DNA from 2 places in the Thermoanaerobacter sp. X514 genome. Region 1 is predicted to be linked to the other one. Evidence: predicted binding sites of a transcription regulator. Region 1 holds the regulator's gene; the other holds the start of a gene.

Region 1 (10,297 bases):
GCTACGGCATCCATATTTATACCTGCTTTTGTTGTAGCTACATTGATTGAAGAACAAACCCGTTCAGTAGAAGATAATGCTTCAGGTATTGAATTTATTAATCTTAAATCACCATCAGTAAAACCTTTGTGTACAAGTGCCGAGTACCCTCCGATGAAATTAACCCCGACTTCTTTTGCTGCAGCATCCAGTGCCTTTGCTATTTTTATAAAATCTTCCGTGCTTTTTGCGCTTTCGGAAATTAAAGCTATTGGTGTTACAGAAATGCGTTTGTTGACAATAGGTATGCCAAATTCTGATTCAAGGTCATTTGCTACTTTTACGAGATTCTTTGCCTTTTTTGTAATTTTATCGTATATTTTATTTGATAAAGTTTCTACATTATCGCTTACGCAATCTCTTAAATTTATACCCATTGTTATAGTTCTTATGTCAAGTTTTTCAGCTTGTACCATACGTATGGTTTCTTCTATTTCATCAAACGCAAATCTCATATCAATCCCTCACAGTCTATGCATTGCCCTGAATATGTCTTCTTTTTGAATATCAATCTTAAGTCCCATTTTCTCTCCAAGAGAATTTAAGTTTTCTTTTAAAATATTAAATTCCACTGTACTATTTGATATATCAACAATCATAATCATAGTAAATATATCCCTTAAAATTGTCTGGCTGATGTCGAGAATATTTATATTTGCTTCAGCTAACAATTTTGAAACAGAGTAAATAATACCGACCTTGTCTACTCCAATTATGGATATAATCGCTTTTTGCACATTCACCAAAACCACTCCTTGCCCTATTTCTGTATAGTATACTATAGTGCGAATATATTTGCAAATATACATTTTTTAATTGTTTTTTCGTAGTTTTATGTAATATAACTTTTGTGTTCCTATTGTTAACCCATATCTCCCAACTCATACATCACTATGGAACACACACTAATAGCTGCTGTCTCTGTTCTTAAAATCCTCGGTCCCAAACTCACAAGTTTAGCGCTATACCTTAAAGCCAAATCAACTTCCTCTTCTGAAAATCCTCCTTCAGGACCTACAAAAATAGCAACTTTTTTAATATTTTTTACTCCATCTAATACTTCTTTTAATTTTAAAGTTTTTTCTTTTTCGTATGGGATTATACATAAGTCAAATTCCTCAATTTGCTTTAATGCCTCCTCAAAAGAAATAGGCATACAAATTTCGGGCAATGACGTTCTGCCCGATTGTTTACAGGCTTCCCGAGATATCTTATTCCATCTTTCAATTTTTTTGTTTAAATTGCTGTTTTTTATATCTACAACCGAATAGCGAGTTATAATGGGAATAAATTTTTTAACTCCTATCTCTGTACATTTTTGAATTATTAATTCCATTTTATCTGACTTGGGCAAACCCTGAAATAATGCAATTTCAATTGAACTTTCAGTATTCGATTGTAATTTGCTTTCTAAAAATAAAATTACTCTGTTTTTTTCTACGCCATAAATAGATGTTTGATATTCAGTAGAACCGTCAGATATTACAATTTCATCTCCTTTTTTCAATCGAAGAACATTTATTATGTGATGAGTATCTTTTCCCTCTATATAGGCAAAATTTTCTTTTATTTTTTCTTTATCAACAAAAAATTTCCTCATAATAACTCACTTTTTCCTTGATAATATTGTACACCATTCTCCTTCTTCTTTTATTTGCAATATCTCAAAAAATGGCTGTATTTTTTCCATGACTTCTTTTTTTCTACTTTTTATTATACCACTAGCTAAAAATAAGCCCTCTTCTTTTAAGTATTTAGGAGCCTCTGCCGACAACCTAATTATCACATCAGCAATTATATTTGCCACTATAATATCCGCTTTTCCTCTAAATTCGCCTAATAAATCACTTTTAAATACTTTTACATTTTGCAAGTTATTTAATTCTACATTTTGTCGAGCTACTTCCACAGAAACTTCGTCTATATCTGCCGCATAAACTTCCTTTGCTCCTAATTTGCTACTAGTAATACTAAGTATCCCTGAGCCACAACCTACATCAAAAACTATGCTTTCTGGCATCACAATATCTTCTAAAAACTCCAAACACATCTTTGTAGTCTCATGGGTGCCTGTGCCAAAAGCCATTCCGGGGTCTAACTCGATAATTATCTCTTCTCCTTGAGATACATATTCTTCCCAAGAAGGCTTAATCACTATTTTCTTCCCTATTTTTAGAGGCTTGTAGTACTGTTTCCAATTGTTTTCCCAGTCCGCTTCATCTACTTCTGAGACTTTTACGTCAAAATTGCCTATATCAATTCCAAAAGATTTAAGTTCTACAATTCTATCTTTTAAAATATTTATTTTATCTGTAGTATCTGAAGCAATAGGAAAATAGGCAAAAACCTTAATATTTCCCTCTTCTTCAAAAAGAGAAGAATCCAAATAATCCCAATTATCACTTTGCGCCAACAGTTTTACATCATTAGGGTTTTTTATAACTACACCGCCAGCTCCTAATTCGTGCATGATATTTGTCACAGCCTCTTCTGCTTCTTGTGTAGTTGTAACTTGTACTTCAATCCATTTCATTCTTTTCACACCTTTAATTTAAATTTATTATCCGCCAAAAGCATCCTTCATCCTTTGAAAAAAGGATTTTGATTCTGTCGCAGTATTTCCTTCTAATTTTTTTAATTCTCTTAGCAATTCTTTTTGCTTTTCTGTCAACTTTTTAGGCACATCAATATAAACTTCTACAATTTGGTCTCCGCGTCCTCTTCCATTTATGTGAGGAATCCCTTTTCCCCTTAACCTAAACTTAGTCCCTGTCTGAGTTCCTTCTGGTATTGTAAAACTAACTGTTCCATCCAGCGTAGGAATTTTTATTTCTCCGCCTAAAGCTGCATCAGCAAAACTTATAGGCATTTTCAAATGCACATTGTATCCTTCTCTTGTGAACAACTCGTGGGGCTTTACGTGAATTACAATATACAGATCTCCCCTTGGACCTCCTCTTAAGCCTGGCTCTCCTTCCCCTCTTAAGGTAAGCATTTGTCCTTCGTCTATTCCTGCTGGTATAGTAACTCTAATTTTTCTCCTCCTTCTAATTCTACCTGTTCCACCGCATTTGTTGCAAGGGTCAGTAATAATTTTTCCTTCACCATGGCACCTATGACAAGTTCTTATATTTACAATTCTTCCAAAAGGAGTATTCTGTGCAGTTCTCACTTCACCAGTTCCATGGCATACAGGACAAGTCTCCGGTTTGCTACCTGGCTTTGCCCCTGTTCCTTTACACACATCGCATTCTTCAAATCGCTCAACCTCTATCTCTTTTTCTGTTCCAAAAGCAGCCTCTTCAAAAGTTAAAGTAAGGTCATATCTTATGTCATTACCCTTTTGAGGGCCTGTTTCTGCTCTTCTCCTGCCAGTACCAAAGAAATCATTAAAAATATCGCCAAATATATCGCCAAATCCTCCAAAGCCTCCAAAATCAAAACCGCCCTCTCCAAAACCTCCTTGACCAAATCCACCTTGGCCAAAACCGCCTTGCTCAAAGGCTGCGTCTCCAAATTGGTCATATTGGGCTCTTTTTTGAGGGTCGGAGAGAATTTCGTAAGCTTCGTTTATTTCTTTAAATTTTTGCTCTGCTTCTTTATCTCCTGGGTTCAAGTCAGGGTGATATTTTTTAGCAAGCCTTCTATAAGCTTTTTTTATTTCCTCTTCTGTGGCATTTCTATCTACTCCTAATACTTCATATAAATCTTTTTTAGCCACTTTCTCACCTGCCTTTCATTACGCAAATTAGAACCAGGTAAAACCTGGTTCTACATTATTTATTATCATCATCCTCCACTTTATAGTTGGCTTCATAGACATTGTCCTGTGTTGTACCTTGTCCAGCACTATCTGTATTTGTAGCTCCTCCCGTTTGTCCTCCAGCTTGTTGGTATATTCTTGTAGAAACTTTGTAGAAAGCTTGTGAAAGTTTTTCAGAGGCACTTTTAATCGCTTCTATATCACTTCCTTCAAGAGCTTTTCTCACATTTTCTATTTCTTTGTTAATTTCATCTTTTTCTGCTTGCGTCATCTTATCCCCAAGGTCTTTCATTGTTTTTTCGGCTTGATAAATAAGAGAATCTGCCTTATTCCTTATTTCGATTTCTTCTTTCTTCTTTCTGTCTTGTTCTTCATATTGTTTAGCCTCATTGATCATCCTTTGTATCTCTTCTTCTGACAAATTAGTTGTCGAAGTAATTGTTATATCCTGTGATTTGCCAGTACCTAAGTCTTTTGCAGAAACATGTACAATTCCATTGGCATCTATATCAAAAGTCACTTCAATTTGAGGCACTCCTCTTGGAGCTGGTGGAATTCCTGACAAAATAAACCTTCCAAGAGTTTTGTTGTCTTTTGCCATAGGTCTTTCGCCTTGTAACACGTGTATTTCAACAGAAGTCTGATTATCCGCTGCAGTGGTAAATATCTGGCTTTTTCTTGTAGGTATCGTGGTGTTTCTCTCTATAATCTTAGTAAATACTCCACCTAAGGTCTCTATTCCCAAAGACAAAGGTGTTACGTCAAGTAAAAGGATATCTTTCACTTCTCCAGATAATACTGCCGCCTGTATAGCTGCACCTATGGCCACTGCTTCATCTGGATTAATTCCTTTGTGAGGTTCTTTACCCATTATTTTCTTTACTGTCTCCTGTACTAATGGCACTCTTGTAGAACCACCAATGAGAAGAACTTTATCAATGTCAGAAGGCTTTAAGCCTGCATCGTTTAATGCTTGGTTAACAGGACCTACTGTTGATTCTACAAGGTCGGAAATCAATTCTTCAAATTTTGCTCTTGTAAGATTTACATCTATATGTTTTGGCCCCGTAGCATCAGCAGTAATAAATGGCAAGTTGATATTAGTTACTGTTGCAGAAGAAAGCTCTATTTTTGCTCTTTCTGCAGCATCTTTAAGTCTTTGCAACGCCATTCTATCATTTCTTAAATCAATTCCATGTTCTTTTTTGAAATTGTCAGCAAGCCAATCTATTATCCTTTGGTCAAAGTCATCTCCACCCAAGTGGTTATTACCACTTGTAGCCAAAACCTCAAATACTCCTTCTCCTATTTCCAAAATAGAAACGTCAAAAGTACCACCACCTAAGTCATAAACCATTATCTTTTGATTTCCCTCTTTGTCAAGTCCATATGCCAAAGCAGCAGCTGTCGGCTCATTTATTATTCTCAAAACCTCAAGGCCTGCAATTCTACCTGCGTCTTTTGTAGCCTGTCTTTGGCTGTCATTGAAATAAGCAGGAACAGTAATTACCGCCTGTGTAACTTTCTCACCTAGGTATGCTTCTGCATCGGCTTTGAGTTTTTGTAAAATCATTGCAGAAATCTCTTGAGGTGTATACTCTTTATCGTCAATTTTTACTTTGTAGTCACTTCCCATGTGCCTTTTTATAGACATTATGGTTCTATCAGGATTTACAATTGCCTGCCTTTTTGCAACTTGCCCTACTAACCTTTCGCCTTCTTTGGTAAAAGCAACAACTGAAGGCGTAGTACGAGCCCCTTCTGCGTTAGGTATTACTACAGGTTGGCCTCCTTCCATAACAGCAACACAAGAAAAAGTAGTTCCTAAGTCAATTCCTATAACTTTCCCCATCTTTTTCAACCTCCTTTTTATTTTGCTACTTTTACTAAACTTGGTCTTATTACTTTATCTTTTAGATAATAGCCTTTTTGGAAAACTTCAATAATTTCATTGGGCTGTTTTCCTTCCACCTCTTCCTGCATTACAGCATGGTGTTTGTAGGGGTCAAAAATTTGCCCTTCTGCTTCAATTTCTTTCACGCCAAATTTATCCAATATCTTTTTAAACTGCCTGTAAATTAATTCTATCCCTTCTTTTAGAGAATTATAATCTCCACTGCTCGCCAAAGCTCTTTCAAAATTATCCATAATAGGCAAAAGTTCTAAAATTACTGTTTCTTTCCCGTATTCTACCATTTCTGATTTTTCTTTTTCTGTTCTCTTTCTGTAATTTTCAAATTCTGCTTTCAACCTTTGTGCAATATCTAAATATTCTTGAGCTTCAACTTCTTTTTGCTGAAGTTTTTGCTTTAGTTCTTCTATTTCATCTACCGTTTGCTGCTGTGGCTGTTGCTGTGCTTGTTCATCTTCGGGAGGTCCTTCCATTTGTTCGTTTGAATCTAAATTATTAACATCCTTTTCCTCCTCTTTGTTAATTTCCTTTTCTACTTCTTCCACTTATATCACCTCATTATATTTCATCATTGTATATATTCGATAAAAGATTCGAAAGCTCTTTTGTCATAACATTGATTTCATTAATTAATTTTCTATAATCCATTCTTGTAGGCCCTATAATTCCTATTGTACCCACCACACGACCGTTAATCTTATAAGTAGTTTTTATAACGCTTAAGTCCTTCATTTCCTCAAACTTGTTTTCGCTTCCTATTCTCACATCTATAAAATCTACTTCAGGTTCTAAAATTTCATTTAATAAAGACTTGTTATCTAAAAGGTTGAAGAAATTTTTTGCTTTGCTTAAATCTTTATACTCAGGAAAATCTAAAATATGAGAAGTTCCATCCGCATAAATATCCGTTTCCTGTAATTGCTTCAAGCTCAAAAGTATAGTGTTTATCAATTCGTCGGCTATAAAAACCATCTCTCCTAACATATGCCTTAAATCCTGTTGTAAAAACTCAAAAACATCTTTTTCATTTTTTCCGGCAATTTTCTCGTTTAACAAATTGTTTAAAAACTCAAAAATAGTTCTATCTACATTTTGGCACAAATTAAGCAAGTAATTTTTTACAATCCCTGTGTCTGTTACTACTAAAAAAATCATTTTATTAGAAGCAACAGGTATAAGTTGAATTCTTTTTATTCTATCAGGGTTCAACTTTGGCATTTTAGCAACTGTAGTATGGTGAGTAATGTTAGCCAAAATTTTTGCGTATTTCTTTACAATCTCATCGAATTCCGCTATTATTTCCTCGCGAGTATTATAACTAATTGGAGGTTCATTGTTTATATAATTTCGAAGAATGCTGTCTACATAAAATCTATATCCTTTATCTGAAGGTATCCTTCCTGCAGAAGTATGAGGTTGCTCCAAATATCCCATTTCTTCTAAATCCGCCATTTCGTTTCTTATAGTAGCAGAACTTAATCCTATATTGTACTTCTTAGCTATTGTTCTCGACCCTATTGGCTCTGCCGTCATAATATAATCAGTAATAACCGCATATAGTATTTTTTTCTTCCTATCATCTAACGGCATTTTCACCACCCCATGTATTATTAGCACTCTACTCGATTGAGTGCTAATTCATGTTTTTAAAATACCACTCTTATAATTTTTTGTCAATACTCATTTAGGGCAGAAATTCTTCAAAAATGACGTTAGAGACATCAATACCCCTCTCGGTAAGTTTTACACACTCATTATCAATCTCAATTAGACCTTCTTTTAAGTATTTTTGTATTACTTTTTTGTAAATTTCAAACAAACTGATACCAAATCTTTTCTTAAAATCCTTGTCACACACTCCTTTTGTCATTCTCATTCCTAAAAACATAAACTCAGCCATTCTATCTTGTTTTGTCAACTTTATCTTTTCCTTAACTGCACTTTTTCTTTCTAAAATGCTCTTAATATAGTCTTTTATATTTTCAATATTACTATATCTCACATCCGCCATATAAGAATGGGCTCCTGCACCAAATCCCAAATAATTTTTGCATTCCCAGTATAAAATATTGTGGCGACATTCAAATGTGGGCAATGCAAAATTAGATATTTCGTAATGGTGATAGCCTTTTTCTTTTAAAAACTCTATACCCCAATGATACATTTTAAGCTCTTCTTCCTCATCAACTATAGGCAACTGACCCTTTTCATAAAGTCTGTAAAAGGAGGTGTTAGGTTCTAAAATCAAGCTATAAGTAGAAACATGCGTCGGCTGTAATTTTACTACTTCTTTTAAAGTTTCTTGCCACTCTTTAAAGGTTTGAGTAGGAAGAGCATACATAAGGTCTATATTTATATTGTCAAAGAACTTTTTCACTAACTCATAATTTCCAAAAAATTCTTCTACTGTATGAATTCTACCTATATATTTTAAAAGCCTATTTTGAAAAGCTTGAAGTCCAATACTTACTCGGTTTATCCCGTTGTCTTTATAAATTTTTAGTTTTTCTTCAGTTATAAGGCCGGGATTCATTTCAATAGTAATTTCGCAACCATCAAGTATTTTATAATTTTTAAATACAGATTTCAATATCTTCTCTATATAAGAAGGAGGCAAAAGGTTAGGGGTACCTCCTCCTATATAAACCGAAACCACATTATAATCTTTTGTAGAATTTGATTCTATTTCCATAAGTAGTGCCCGAATATAGTCGTCAAAAAGATAATCATAGCCTGCATAAGAATTAAAATCACAATAATAGCATTTTCTTTTACAAAAAGGAATGTGAATGTATAATCCTATCTCCCTCATTTTTCATCATCTAGCTTCAATATTGACATAAAAGCCTCTTGAGGTATTTCGACACTTCCCACCTGTCTCATGCGCTTTTTGCCTTCTTTTTGCTTCTCCAAAAGTTTTTTCTTACGAGTTACATCTCCTCCATAACACTTGGCAAGAACGTTTTTTCTCAAAGCTTTTACAGTCTCTCTTGCAATAATCTTAGAGCCTATTGCAGCCTGGATTGGAATCTCAAAAAGATGCCTTGGAATATTTTCTTTTAACTTTTCTACAATTTTTCTAGCTTTTTCATAGGCTTTATCTTTATGAACTATCATGGATAAAGCATCTACCAATTCGCCATTTATTAAAATATCAAGCTTTACCAAATTAGATTCTTTATACCCTTTAAGCTCATAGTCGAAAGAGGCGTAACCCCTTGTTCGTGATTTTAAAGCATCAAAAAAGTCATATATTATCTCATTTAAAGGCATTTCATATTTTAAAAGTACGCGAGTTTGTTCTAAATATTCCATTCCTAAATATGCTCCACGTCTATCCTGGCAAAGCTCCATAACTGCCCCTACATATTCAGTAGGCACCATAATAGTAGCTTCCACAATTGGCTCTTCAATATGATCTATTTGCGTAGGAGGCGGCATTTTTGTAGGATTGTCCAAATCCAATACCTCTCCATTAGTTTTGTAAACTTTGTAAATTACACTTGGTGCAGTAGTGACAAGATTTAAGTTGTACTCTCTTTCCAACCTTTCTTGAACTATTTCCATGTGCAAAAGTCCCAAAAAGCCACACCTAAATCCAAAACCTAAGGCAGCAGAGGTGTCAGGTTCAAATACAAGTGACGCATCATTTAGCTGAAGTTTTTCTAAAGCTTCTTTTAAATTTTCATAATCTTGTCCATCCGCAGGATAAATTCCACAAAAGACCATTGGCACTACTTCTTTATAGCCAGGAAGTGGAAAATCGGCTGGATTATCTGCGTCTGTTATTGTATCTCCTACGCGAGTGTCTTTTACATTTTTTATGCTGGCAGCAATATATCCAACTTCACCTGCTTTAAGCTCTTCTACTGGATAAAGGTTAGGTCTAAACATACCCACTTCTGTAACTTCAAAAACTTTGCCAGTAGAAAACATTTTTATTCTCATTCCTGGTTTAACAATTCCATCTACTACCCTTACAAAGCTTATTGCTCCTTTGTAATTATCATAAAAAGAGTCAAAAATTAGCGCTTTTAAAGGCTTATTTTCATCTCCTTTTGGAGGGGGAATTCTATTTACAATGGCTTCTAAAACTTCTTCTATACCTATGCCTTCTTTAGCAGAGGTAAGCAAAGCATCTTCTGCGTCAATCCCAATCACGTCTTCAATTTCTTTTTTTACATGTTCAGGATTTGCTGAAGGAAGGTCTATTTTATTTATCACAGGTACTATCTCTAAATCATGTTCTAAAGCCATATATACATTAGCAAGGGTTTGCGCCTCAATCCCTTGTGTAGCATCTACTACAAGCAGGGCTCCTTCACAAGCTGCAATACTTCGGGATACCTCGTAAGTAAAATCCACATGTCCAGGGGTATCAATGAGATTAAGCTCATATTCATTTCCATCTTTAGCTTTATAAATCATTCTTACAGGCTTTAACTTTATAGTAATTCCTCTTTCCCTTTCTAATTCTAAATTATCTAAAATTTGCTTATCTGTTTCCCTTTCAGAAAGAAAACCTGTTTTCTCAATAAGTCTATCTGCAAGAGTAGATTTACCATGGTCTATGTGAGCAATAA
Region 2 (10,297 bases), 890 kb from region 1:
CGCTTTTATTTCCTTTACTGTCTGCTCAATCAAAGAATCCATTGTCCAATCTGCCGCGCAATCACATACTTCAAAAAGGAAATTTCTTATAATCTCTGTTCCTCTATGAGTGTGTGAAACTTCAGGATGGAATTGAACCGCATACAATTTCTTTTCTACATTCGCAATCGCTGCGATAGGACAATTGTCAGTAGAGGCTACTACCTTAAAATCTGGAGGAGGAAGTTCTATGTGGTCAGTATGGCTCATCCAAACAACAGTGTCTCTTTCTATCCCTTTAAACAAAGGAATAGTATTATTTAAGACAATTTCTGTCTTGCCATATTCCTTCACAGGTGCTGGCGCAACTTTTCCGCCTAAAAGCTCTGTCATAAGTTGTGCACCATAACATATACCTAATACAGGATAGCCTAACTCAAAAATTTCCTTATCGCATTTAGGAGCATTTTTTGCATATACACTGGCAGGTCCTCCAGAAAGCACAATTCCCTTTGGCTCTTTTTTTCGTATCTCCTCTGGAGAAATATTGTAAGGAACAATCTCGCAAAAGACATTTGCTTCTCTTATTCTTCTCGCAATTAATTGTGTGTATTGGCCTCCAAAGTCTAAAACTAACACTACTTCCCGTTTAATCCCCATTAAAATCCTCCTCTTATCTCAAATTATAATTAGGAGCTTCCTTTGTAATAATTATATCATGAGGATGACTTTCAGTTAATCCTGCCTGCGTTATTTTTATAAATTTTGTTTTTGTCCTAAGTTCTTCAATATTGCGAACACCACAATATCCCATTCCTGCTCTTAAACCACCAACTAATTGATACACTGTCTCTTTTAAAGGTCCTTTATAAGGTACCCTTCCTTCTACCCCTTCTGGTACAAACTTTGTGACATCTTCTTGGAAATACCTATCTGAGCTTCCTTCTTTCATTGCTCCTAAAGAACCCATGCCTCTATAGACCTTATAGCTTCTTCCTTGATATATCTCTATTTCTCCGGGACTTTCTTCTGTTCCTGCAAAAAGGCTTCCCAGCATAACTACAGAAGCTCCCGCCGCAATGGCTTTTACGATGTCCCCCGAATACTTAATCCCTCCATCTGCAATTATAGGTATCCCATACTTGTCCGCTTCTTGAGCACAATCGTAAATAGCAGTAATTTGAGGAACTCCTACTCCAGCGATCACTCTCGTAGTACAGATTGACCCTGGGCCAATACCAACTTTTACACAATCTGCCCCTCTCTCTATTAAGTCTCTTGTGGCTTCAGCCGTAGCTACATTTCCTGCTATCAGCTGCAGGTCTGGATATTTTTCTTTTATCTTAGAGACAGCCTCCAAAACTCCTTTAGAATGACCGTGAGCTGTATCTATCACGATAGCGTCTACACCTGCTTCTACTAATGCTTTGACTCTATCCATCATGTCTTTCCCAACACCGACAGCAGCAGCCACTAAAAGTCTTCCCTTGCTGTCCTTTGCCGCATTAGGAAACTCAACTGCTTTTTCTATATCTTTTATGGTTATGAGCCCTTTTAAAACGTTGTTTTCATCTACTAACGGCAATTTTTCTATTTTATGTTTTTTTAGTATCTGTCTTGCTTCCTCTAAAGTGGTTCCAGGAGGAGCAGTTACCAAATTGTCTTTTGTCATAACTTCTCTTATAGGTTTATCCAAATCATCTTCAAATCTTATATCGCGATTAGTGATTATTCCTACAAGTTTCGAATCAACAGTGATAGGTACTCCAGATATTTTATACCTTGCCATAAGTTCAGCTGCATCTTTAATAGTATGGTCAGGAGTAAGAGAGAAAGGGTCCGTTATGACACCATGCTCTGACCTTTTGACTTTGTCAACTTCTAAAGCTTGTCTTTCAATAGACATGTTTTTGTGAATTACACCTATGCCGCCTTCCCTTGCTATAGCAATCGCAAGTTTGGATTCTGTAACAGTGTCCATTCCAGCACTCATTAAAGGAATGTTTAAAGTAATTTTTTTAGTAAGCTTTGTCTTTAAATCTACATCCTTAGGAAGCACATCGGATTTAGCAGGAATTAAAAGAACATCGTCAAAAGTTAAACCTTCTTTAACAAACTTTTCCTCCATACTTACATCTCCCTTTTTAGTTTTATTATAACATATTATTAGCAAAATCTTTTTGAACGTCATACAATTTACACAATTAACTTATAGTCCTTTATAAATTAAAAGCCTGAGGGCAGAATTTCCTCAGGCCAAAAAGGCAACAACAAATTCCACCCATAGTAAAGCAGTTTACGGCTGCTTTGTAGAAACTCCCGTGCCATATTCACGGGATTATATGAGTTCCTCTAATAAAACTATTAACTTGTTAATGAATAAGTTATTATTCAATATATCAAATTTACATGTCTATGTCAACAGTACAAAAACTGCAAAACCTAATCTTTCATATAAAGTAAAAAAGGATTCCAACTATAAAATAGTCAGAATCCTGCCTATTACTAATTTCTATGGCAATGGTGCGCCCGAGAGGACTCGAACCTCCGGCACGCAGTTTAGGAAACTGCTGCTCTATCCTGCTGAGCTACGGGCGCCTAAAAATGTTACATGAGTATTTTATCAGACAATTTAAAAGCTGTCAAGGCCAAAACTTAAAAAGGGCTAAGCTTTCGCTCAGCCCTTTTTATCACATCATATCCATTCCTGCTCCTGGATTAGGCATTGCTGTATTCTTCTCTGGTACATCTACCACTACTGCTTCTGTCGTAAGTATCATTGAAGCAATTGATGCAGCATTTTGCAAAGCTGTCCTTGTAACCTTTGTTGGGTCTACGATACCTGCTTTGAACATGTCTGTAAATTCTTCCTTGTAAGCATCATATCCGAAGTTTGGATCTTTAGCAGCTTTTATTTTTTCTACTATTACAGAACCGTCAACACCAGCATTTGCTGCAATTTGTCTTACGGGTTCTTCTAATGCTCTTAAAACTATCTTCGCACCTGTCTTGAAGTCGCCATCTAAGGAATCAACTACTTTTTGCACATCTTCTATTACATTGAGAAGTGCAATACCGCCACCAGGTACTATACCTTCCTCCACTGCTGCTTTTGTAGCCGCCAATGCGTCTTCAATTCTGTGTTTCTTTTCTTTAAGCTCTGTCTCAGTTGCAGCACCAGCTTGAATGACAGCTACGCCACCGGCCAATTTTGCCAGTCTTTCTTGTAATTTTTCTCTATCATAATCAGAGGTAGTTTCCTCAATTTGAGCCTTAATTTGATTTACTCTCTTCTTAATTTCTGCAGCATCGCCTGCTCCGCCTACAATTGTGGTATTCTCTTTTGTAACTTTTACTTGTCTTGCGCGGCCAAGCATATCTAATCTCACATCTTTTAAGTCATAACCTAACTCTTCTGAAATTACTTGACCACCTGTCAGTATTGCTATATCTTGTAACATTTCTTTTCTTCTGTCACCAAAGCCAGGAGCTTTTACTGCTACACACGTAAATGTACCTCTTAATTTGTTAACAACTAATGTTGCCAATGCTTCTCCTTCTACATCATCAGCTATGATAAGAAGTTTCTTACCGTGTTGCACTACTTGCTCCAAGAGTGGCAACAAGTCTTGGATATTTGAAAGTTTCTTATCTGTTATGAGTATAACAGGCTCCTCTAATACTGCTTCCATTTTTTCAGCATCAGTTACCATGTATGGAGAAATATATCCTCTGTCAAATTGCATTCCTTCAACAACCTCAAGGGTTGTACCTAAAGTCTTTGATTCTTCAACCGTTATAACTCCATCTTTACCTACTTTGTCCATTGCTTCTGCAATGAGATTACCTATTTCTTCATCAGCAGCAGAGATAGAAGCAACATGGGCAATTGATTCTTTATTATCAATAGGTTTAGATATCCTCTTTAACCCCTCAACTGCAGCATCTACAGCCTTCGCAATACCTCTTCTTAAAAGCATTGGGTTAGCTCCTGCTGCGAGGTTTTTGAGTCCCTCACGAACCATTGCTTGAGCTAAAAGCGTTGCAGTCGTTGTACCATCACCTGCGACATCATTAGTTTTTGTAGCTACTTCCTTCAAAAGTTGTGCGCCTTGATTTTCAAATGGATCCTCTAATTCAATCTCTCTTGCAATAGTAACACCGTCATTTGTAACCGTAGGTGAACCATATTTTTTGTCCAATACTACATTACGACCCCTTGGCCCTAATGTAACTTTTACAGTATCCGCAACTGCATTAACTCCTCTTTCTAATGCTCTTCTTGCTTCCTCTCCATATTTGATTTGTTTTGCCATTTTCAACTACCTCCTTATTCTATAATTGCTAGAATATCGCTTTCTCTTAAAAGTAGATATTCTTCACCATCTAACTTAACTTCTGTCCCAGCATATTTGGAGAAGATTACTCTGTCACCGACTTTTACTTCTAATTCTACCTTTTTGCCGTCTATGTATTGTCCTGTTCCTACTGCGACAACTTCACCTTGTTGTGGCTTTTCTTTTGCTGTACCTGGTAAAATAACCCCACCTTTTGTAACTTCTTCTGCCTGGATTACTTTGACCACAACTCTGTCTCCGAGTGGTTTTAATCTCATATACTTTATCCCTCCTTCTTCATTTATTAGCACTCAACTTATGTGAGTGCTAATCCTAATCTCTATATTAATTTAAGTGGTAAAACATATCAAACTTTATTATAGCCTATTTTAGGCCGTATAGTCTGATTATCTATGATTTTACCCAAATATTTTGATTTTATGCCATTATTTATTGATTTAGACTACGTTTCTGTAATTTGTATTTATAAATAAAAAAATACAGGGAAATATTTATTCCCCTTTTTCAAAATCACTTTCTTCTTCTTTCTCTTTATTAGACAAATTGACCAAACCCTGTTGTTTCAGGTAATTTATCATGTTATACATGTATTGCTGTTGCTCCTTTGTCAGCATAGATTTTAAATTGTCCAAAACTTTTAACTGCTGATCAGACAAGCCTTGAGGCAATAAATTCTTTTCTCCCTTTGGCAATTGCTGTTGTGTTTCTTTTTCATCACTTTCCTCTTTTTCTTCAACTTCTATTTCTTTTATTTCTTCGTTTTTTTCTTCTTTCTCTTCTGCTATTCTTTCTTCATGAAAATCTCTGGTCGCTTGTTGAGATTGTTTTTTCTCCTCTTTCATACTATTCATAATTCCTTCTGCTTTATTTAATACTTCCAATAATTTTATATTCTTTGCAATTTTATCAGTTTCTTCTATTTTTTCTTCCGGTATTATAGGCCGTATAGCCTCATAAATATCTACTATTTTATCAAAAATGTTATTTTTATCCCCTTCTTTTGTGTATTTTTCTAGTTTTTGTTGTAAATTTTTTAACGCCTCAAAGAATTTCAAAAATTTATCTATGACAATTTTCTTGTCTTCTGCTATGTAAGGTTTTATTGCTTTTAAAATCCCTATTTTGTCTACCTCAACTTTGTCTAATGCTTCAATTTCTTCTTCCGAAAGATTCACTAAATTTTTTTGTATCTCAATTATTTCTGCCATTTTAGAAAAAATATCTACATAATACTGGTCTCTTTTGCTTAAATAGGGTTTTAGGCTTCCTACAAAATCTTTGCCTTTTGTTACCACTTCATACAAATCAATTGTCGACTTTTTGTCTTCTTGTGGTGGCGATAACTTGTTTTTATCATCAGTACCTGTAGAAAGTGTAGTCTCATTTTTTTCTTTTTCTATACCCATCACTTGAAATCTCACAAAAGCTACTATCAAAAGTTCTACAGCGAGTATTTTTAATAAAATCTCCTTTTGCAAAACAAATTCCCCCTATTTTTAATAATCTCTTACTAATATATGTAAGGGGCTAGTCTATTATTATAGACTGCCCCTTATTTTTGTCTAATTTTTTTCCCAAATAATTATTCCTGGAACAAATAGAAGTATTAAAATTATTATTATAAAAATCCAAAACCAACCTCCAACAAATCCTATTCCTTTTTCTTCGGGCATAAATACTACCTCCCTTCAGATAGGTAAATAATAGGGAAATAAATTTTTCATCTTTAGCTAATATATAATACGTAATTTTAAGAATTTGTGTTACCAAGATTAATACCTGTTAATGACCACAAAAATCGCTTTGCTTTTTTTCGCGGTTTTTCTTCCTGTAAAATTACAAGTATTAAAAAGAAAAACAGTAGACTTTCAAGCTCAAATCTTACATCCAGCAGCAAAGTTAAAATTACAAAAAAGAACAACAGAGTATCTCCAGAAAAAGACATATATTATCACTCCACACATATCAAATTTATCAAATAAAAATGGCTCTATCGCAGGATAGAGCCATTCAAAATTACTTGAGTTCATTGAAGAACCAATCAAAACCGCCGTCCATTATTATTACAAGGAGTATAAAGAAGAACAACAATGTCTCTAAAGACCATACATTAAGCTGGCTTCCACCAAGCGCTAATACAAGTATCAAGAAGAAAAACAGCAAATTGCTTTGCCCAAAAACTGAACTTGTTCCTGCCATATTGATCCCCCTTTAAACAATTTTCAATACCTAATCAAGCTTTTGGTTCTTCAACAATAATCCCTGGGACAAACAACAAGATCAATAGTATGATGATTATAATCCAAAACCATCCACATCCATATCCTGCTCCACTTTTATCTACTGGCATAAATAATTTTCCTCCTTTCAAGTCTCATCCTTTTCTATGTGGGTCTTTAAAGACCTACTACATAATATGATATAACTTCATACGGTGACACTTTTTAAATTTCCACTAACAAATTTTTATATTTCACATATTGTGTTAATAGCATGAAAGGAGGTACGCTAATGAATCTTATTCCAATGTTTGCTTTTTCTAAAATAGCAAAGGAAATTTATGTATCAAATAAAATCGATAAAAGGCTTTTAAAAAAAGCATTATATTTAAGAAGTGAATGTGTTCCTGTAATTTTGTATTCCCATTTATCTTATGACATTTTAAAAGAAAAAATCGAAAAAATGGGAGGAAGTATAAAATTTGAACTACCAATCATAAAAGCCTGGTCAGTAAATTTACCTTGTGATAAATTGAAAAATTTCGCTACATTAAAAGGAATTCATTTTATAGCAGAAGACTCCGCTGTTAAGCTGCAGCTTTATATTGCCACTCAAGAAATCGCCTCTCGAAATGCGAACGATTTAGGCTACACCGGTAAGGGAGTAACAATTGCCTTTTTAGACACTGGAATATATCCTCACCCTGATTTTACCAAGCCTAAAAACCGCATAGTGGCATTTCACGATGTAGTAAATGGAAAAAAACAACCTTACGATGACAATGGCCACGGCACTCATGTAGCTGGTGACGCTGCTGGAAATGGATATGCTTCTAATGGCAAATACAAAGGCGTAGCCCCAGAAGCTAATATAGTAGCAGTAAAAGTATTAGATGCCTATGGCAGAGGTTTATCCTCTGACATATTAACAGGAATGCAATGGATTTTAGACAACAAAGACAAATACAATATACGGGTAGTTTCTCTGTCAATAGGTGAAACTCCTTCTCTTCCTGCTTTTTTAGACCCTTTGGTGAGAGGAGTAGATACTCTTTGGAGAAATGGATTAGTAGTAACTGTTGCAGCCGGAAACTCAGGTCCTAATTACAACACAATAACTTCCCCTGGCACCAGTAAAAATGCCATAACTGTAGGAGCAGTAGATGACAAAAGAACCTCCGACATAAGTGATGACGAAATAGCTCAATTTTCTGGAAGAGGTTCGCCTTATCTATACAAACCAGACATAGTAGCACCAGGTGTAAAAATAGTCTCTACTGCTTCAGAAAATATACCTTTTGGTGCAGATGAAATTACGATAAATAAAGCATATAGAACAGCAACAGGGACTTCTATGGCGACTCCAATGGCAGCAGGAGCAGCAGCTCTACTCCTTGAAAAAAATCCTAATTTGACTAATGTACAAATAAAAAATATTTTAAAATCGACAGCAATAAAAATTGACGATGCAGGTCTATGGACACAAGGCAGTGGAATGATAAATATAGAAGAGGCATTAAAAAAAGTATGAGGGGGTTAACCCCTCGTTTCAGTTTGTTCACAAAGCTAAAAATATTCAAAGGAGATATTTTGCATCGTCACTCCGATGTTCCAAAGCGACAAAACTAAACTCGACCTTCGGGTTCCGGCAGGGTACCGGGCACATTCGACATCCTTGTCTTAGTGCCCGCCTCCGCCATCCGTGGCTACGGCCCTGCCTCCACCCTCGGTCTTGCTAAGTTTTGTTGCCGCTTTGTAACAAGTCACTCCTTATGCAAAATATCTCCTTTGCGAAAGTTTGTCAACAGTCTGAGTATGAGAGGTTAACCCCTTATTTTAATGACCTATGTCCTAGTCCAATTGCCACTTCATTTAAGTTTAGCATCCCTACAGCAAAAAACACACAAACACAAAGATGCTCATCAGCATAGGCAATGCCTATTTTTCCACCTACATTAAGTCCCATAGCTTTGTTCATGACTTGTATAGCAGCCTCATGCGCAGCTCCTGCTACAGCTCCTTCTGCAGCGTGTGTGTCTTCTATAATTCCTTCTCTTTTAGCCGCTACTACCGCTCTTTCAATAATTTTAGATATAGAATTTACGTATTCTCCACCATAGTCAACAGCTGCAACTTTTACTCCTTGTTTCCAATATTTGTTTTTTAGTATTTCTTCCTCTTCTCTTGTAGACATGGCCATTTTTACAGCAATTCTGGCTACATCGATGCTTTTTAGTAGTTTCATATCCGCACCGCCTAAAATCCTTTTATAATGTTTAGTAAAATCTGATAAAAAATGGGTATAAAAATAGTCGGTAATAAATTCCCTACTTTTATATTTTTAATCTCTAACATATTCAAAGAAATGGCAAATATCAATACTCCGCCCACAGCCGTCATGTCATCCACAACTGCTTTTGTCAAAAGCCCTTGCAGAAAAGACGCTCCCAGCGAAATAGACCCTTGATATATAAACACAGAAACAGCTGAAAAAACAACACCTATTCCAAAAGTGGAAGCAAAAATTATTGAGGAAATTCCATCTAGAACAGATTTAGCAAATAGTATACTGTGATCTCCAGAAAGTCCATCTTTTAAAGCACCTACAATTGCCATAGCACCAATGCAGTATACCAAACTTGCTGTCACAAAACCTTTGCTAATTGTAGAACTGTTATCTTTACTTAATTTTTTTTGAAATGTATCTCCTAACTTATTTAAATATTCTTCAATATTTAAGGCTTCTCCTATAATACCACCTATTACAAGGCTCACGATCACTACCATTAAATTATTAAATTGAAGGCCACTAGAAATCCCTATTATCATAACGCTTAAGGCGACACCCTGCATGACTATATTTTTAAACCTTTCTGGAATTCCTACTTTAAGAAGGGTACCAATAGTACCACCCACAATTATTGCAATTGAATTTACAATAGTTCCTAGCATCTATTTCTTCCTTTCGTTAAAGATTTTTTTCCCCATCTCCCTACCATAATAGAATAAATACTGTTGCGCAAAACCAGACAAATCTCCAAATTTATCTATTGCAAATAGTTGAATCTCCAAAGGGGTTCCCTCTCTTTTTAAATACAAATATTCAACAATTCTTTTTATCCATACATCTGTAGGAAAAGTGTCATATCTCCCTATTGAATACAAAATGACACAATCTGCAACTTTAGGACCCACTCCGTTTATATTCATAAGAATATCTCTTATGTCATTAGTGCTGTATTCAAACAATTTTAAAAGATCTATTTCTCCAGAAAAAACTTTAGAAGCCGCGTCCAGTATATATTTCGCTCTAAAACCGCATTTTGTCTTGGCAATCGTCTCAACATCAAACATAACTAATTCTTCTGCTTTAGGAAAAGTGTAATAGATTTTTCCTTTGTACTCAATTGGCTCTCCAAAGGAACTAGCAAGATTTTCTATAACTTTTTTTATTTGGGGTATTCTATTATTTTGTGAGATTATAAAAGAGACTAGAGTTTCCCATGTATCTTGGCGCAAAATCCTTATACCTTGCCCATATTGAATTGCTTCTTTTAATATGGGATCTCTTGAAAGATTTTCTTTTATTTGCTTATAATCCCTTCCCAAATCAAAATAGTCAAACCAAATGTCATAAAAGTCATTTAAATCTGTATTGTCAATTATCAACATGTCTTCTTCCAATTTCACGTTTATGACTCTATCGTAAGCAACTCCTGTATAGCTCCCATCCTCTTCTTC

The links. Region 1 encodes HrcA, which represses chaperone genes, less so after heat shock. Its sites were predicted from a motif close to ATTAGCACTCANNNNNNNTGAGTGCTAAT; they were not measured.
Region 2: a site for HrcA is predicted at 4,620-4,648, ahead of groES (co-chaperone GroES). Genes of this name have one in related genera too.

The regions. Positions count from the first base shown of each region.
Region 1 is NC_010320.1:2,085,746-2,096,042, forward strand. It holds gene TETH514_RS10445 (PFL family protein) at 1-494, opposite strand, end outside; gene TETH514_RS10450 (ACT domain-containing protein) at 504-782, opposite strand; gene TETH514_RS10455 (16S rRNA (uracil(1498)-N(3))-methyltransferase) at 902-1,639, opposite strand; gene prmA (50S ribosomal protein L11 methyltransferase) at 1,646-2,572, opposite strand; gene dnaJ (molecular chaperone DnaJ) at 2,600-3,760, opposite strand; gene dnaK (molecular chaperone DnaK) at 3,816-5,654, opposite strand; gene grpE (nucleotide exchange factor GrpE) at 5,672-6,259, opposite strand; gene hrcA (heat-inducible transcriptional repressor HrcA) at 6,273-7,304, opposite strand; gene hemW (radical SAM family heme chaperone HemW) at 7,399-8,526, opposite strand; gene lepA (translation elongation factor 4) at 8,523-10,297, opposite strand, start outside.
Region 2 is NC_010320.1:520,348-530,644, reverse strand. It holds gene guaA (glutamine-hydrolyzing GMP synthase) at 1-639, opposite strand, end outside; gene guaB (IMP dehydrogenase) at 653-2,107, opposite strand; purine riboswitch at 2,244-2,345, opposite strand; tRNA gene TETH514_RS02575 (tRNA-Arg) at 2,501-2,577, opposite strand; gene groL (chaperonin GroEL) at 2,670-4,295, opposite strand; gene groES (co-chaperone GroES) at 4,310-4,594, opposite strand; gene TETH514_RS02560 (hypothetical protein) at 4,829-5,815, opposite strand; gene TETH514_RS02555 (hypothetical protein) at 6,088-6,282, opposite strand; gene TETH514_RS02550 (hypothetical protein) at 6,354-6,536, opposite strand; gene TETH514_RS02545 (S8 family peptidase) at 6,849-8,087, shown strand; gene TETH514_RS02540 (HutP family protein) at 8,388-8,801, opposite strand; gene TETH514_RS02535 (DUF554 domain-containing protein) at 8,813-9,508, opposite strand; gene TETH514_RS02530 (DNA-3-methyladenine glycosylase) at 9,509-10,297, opposite strand, start outside.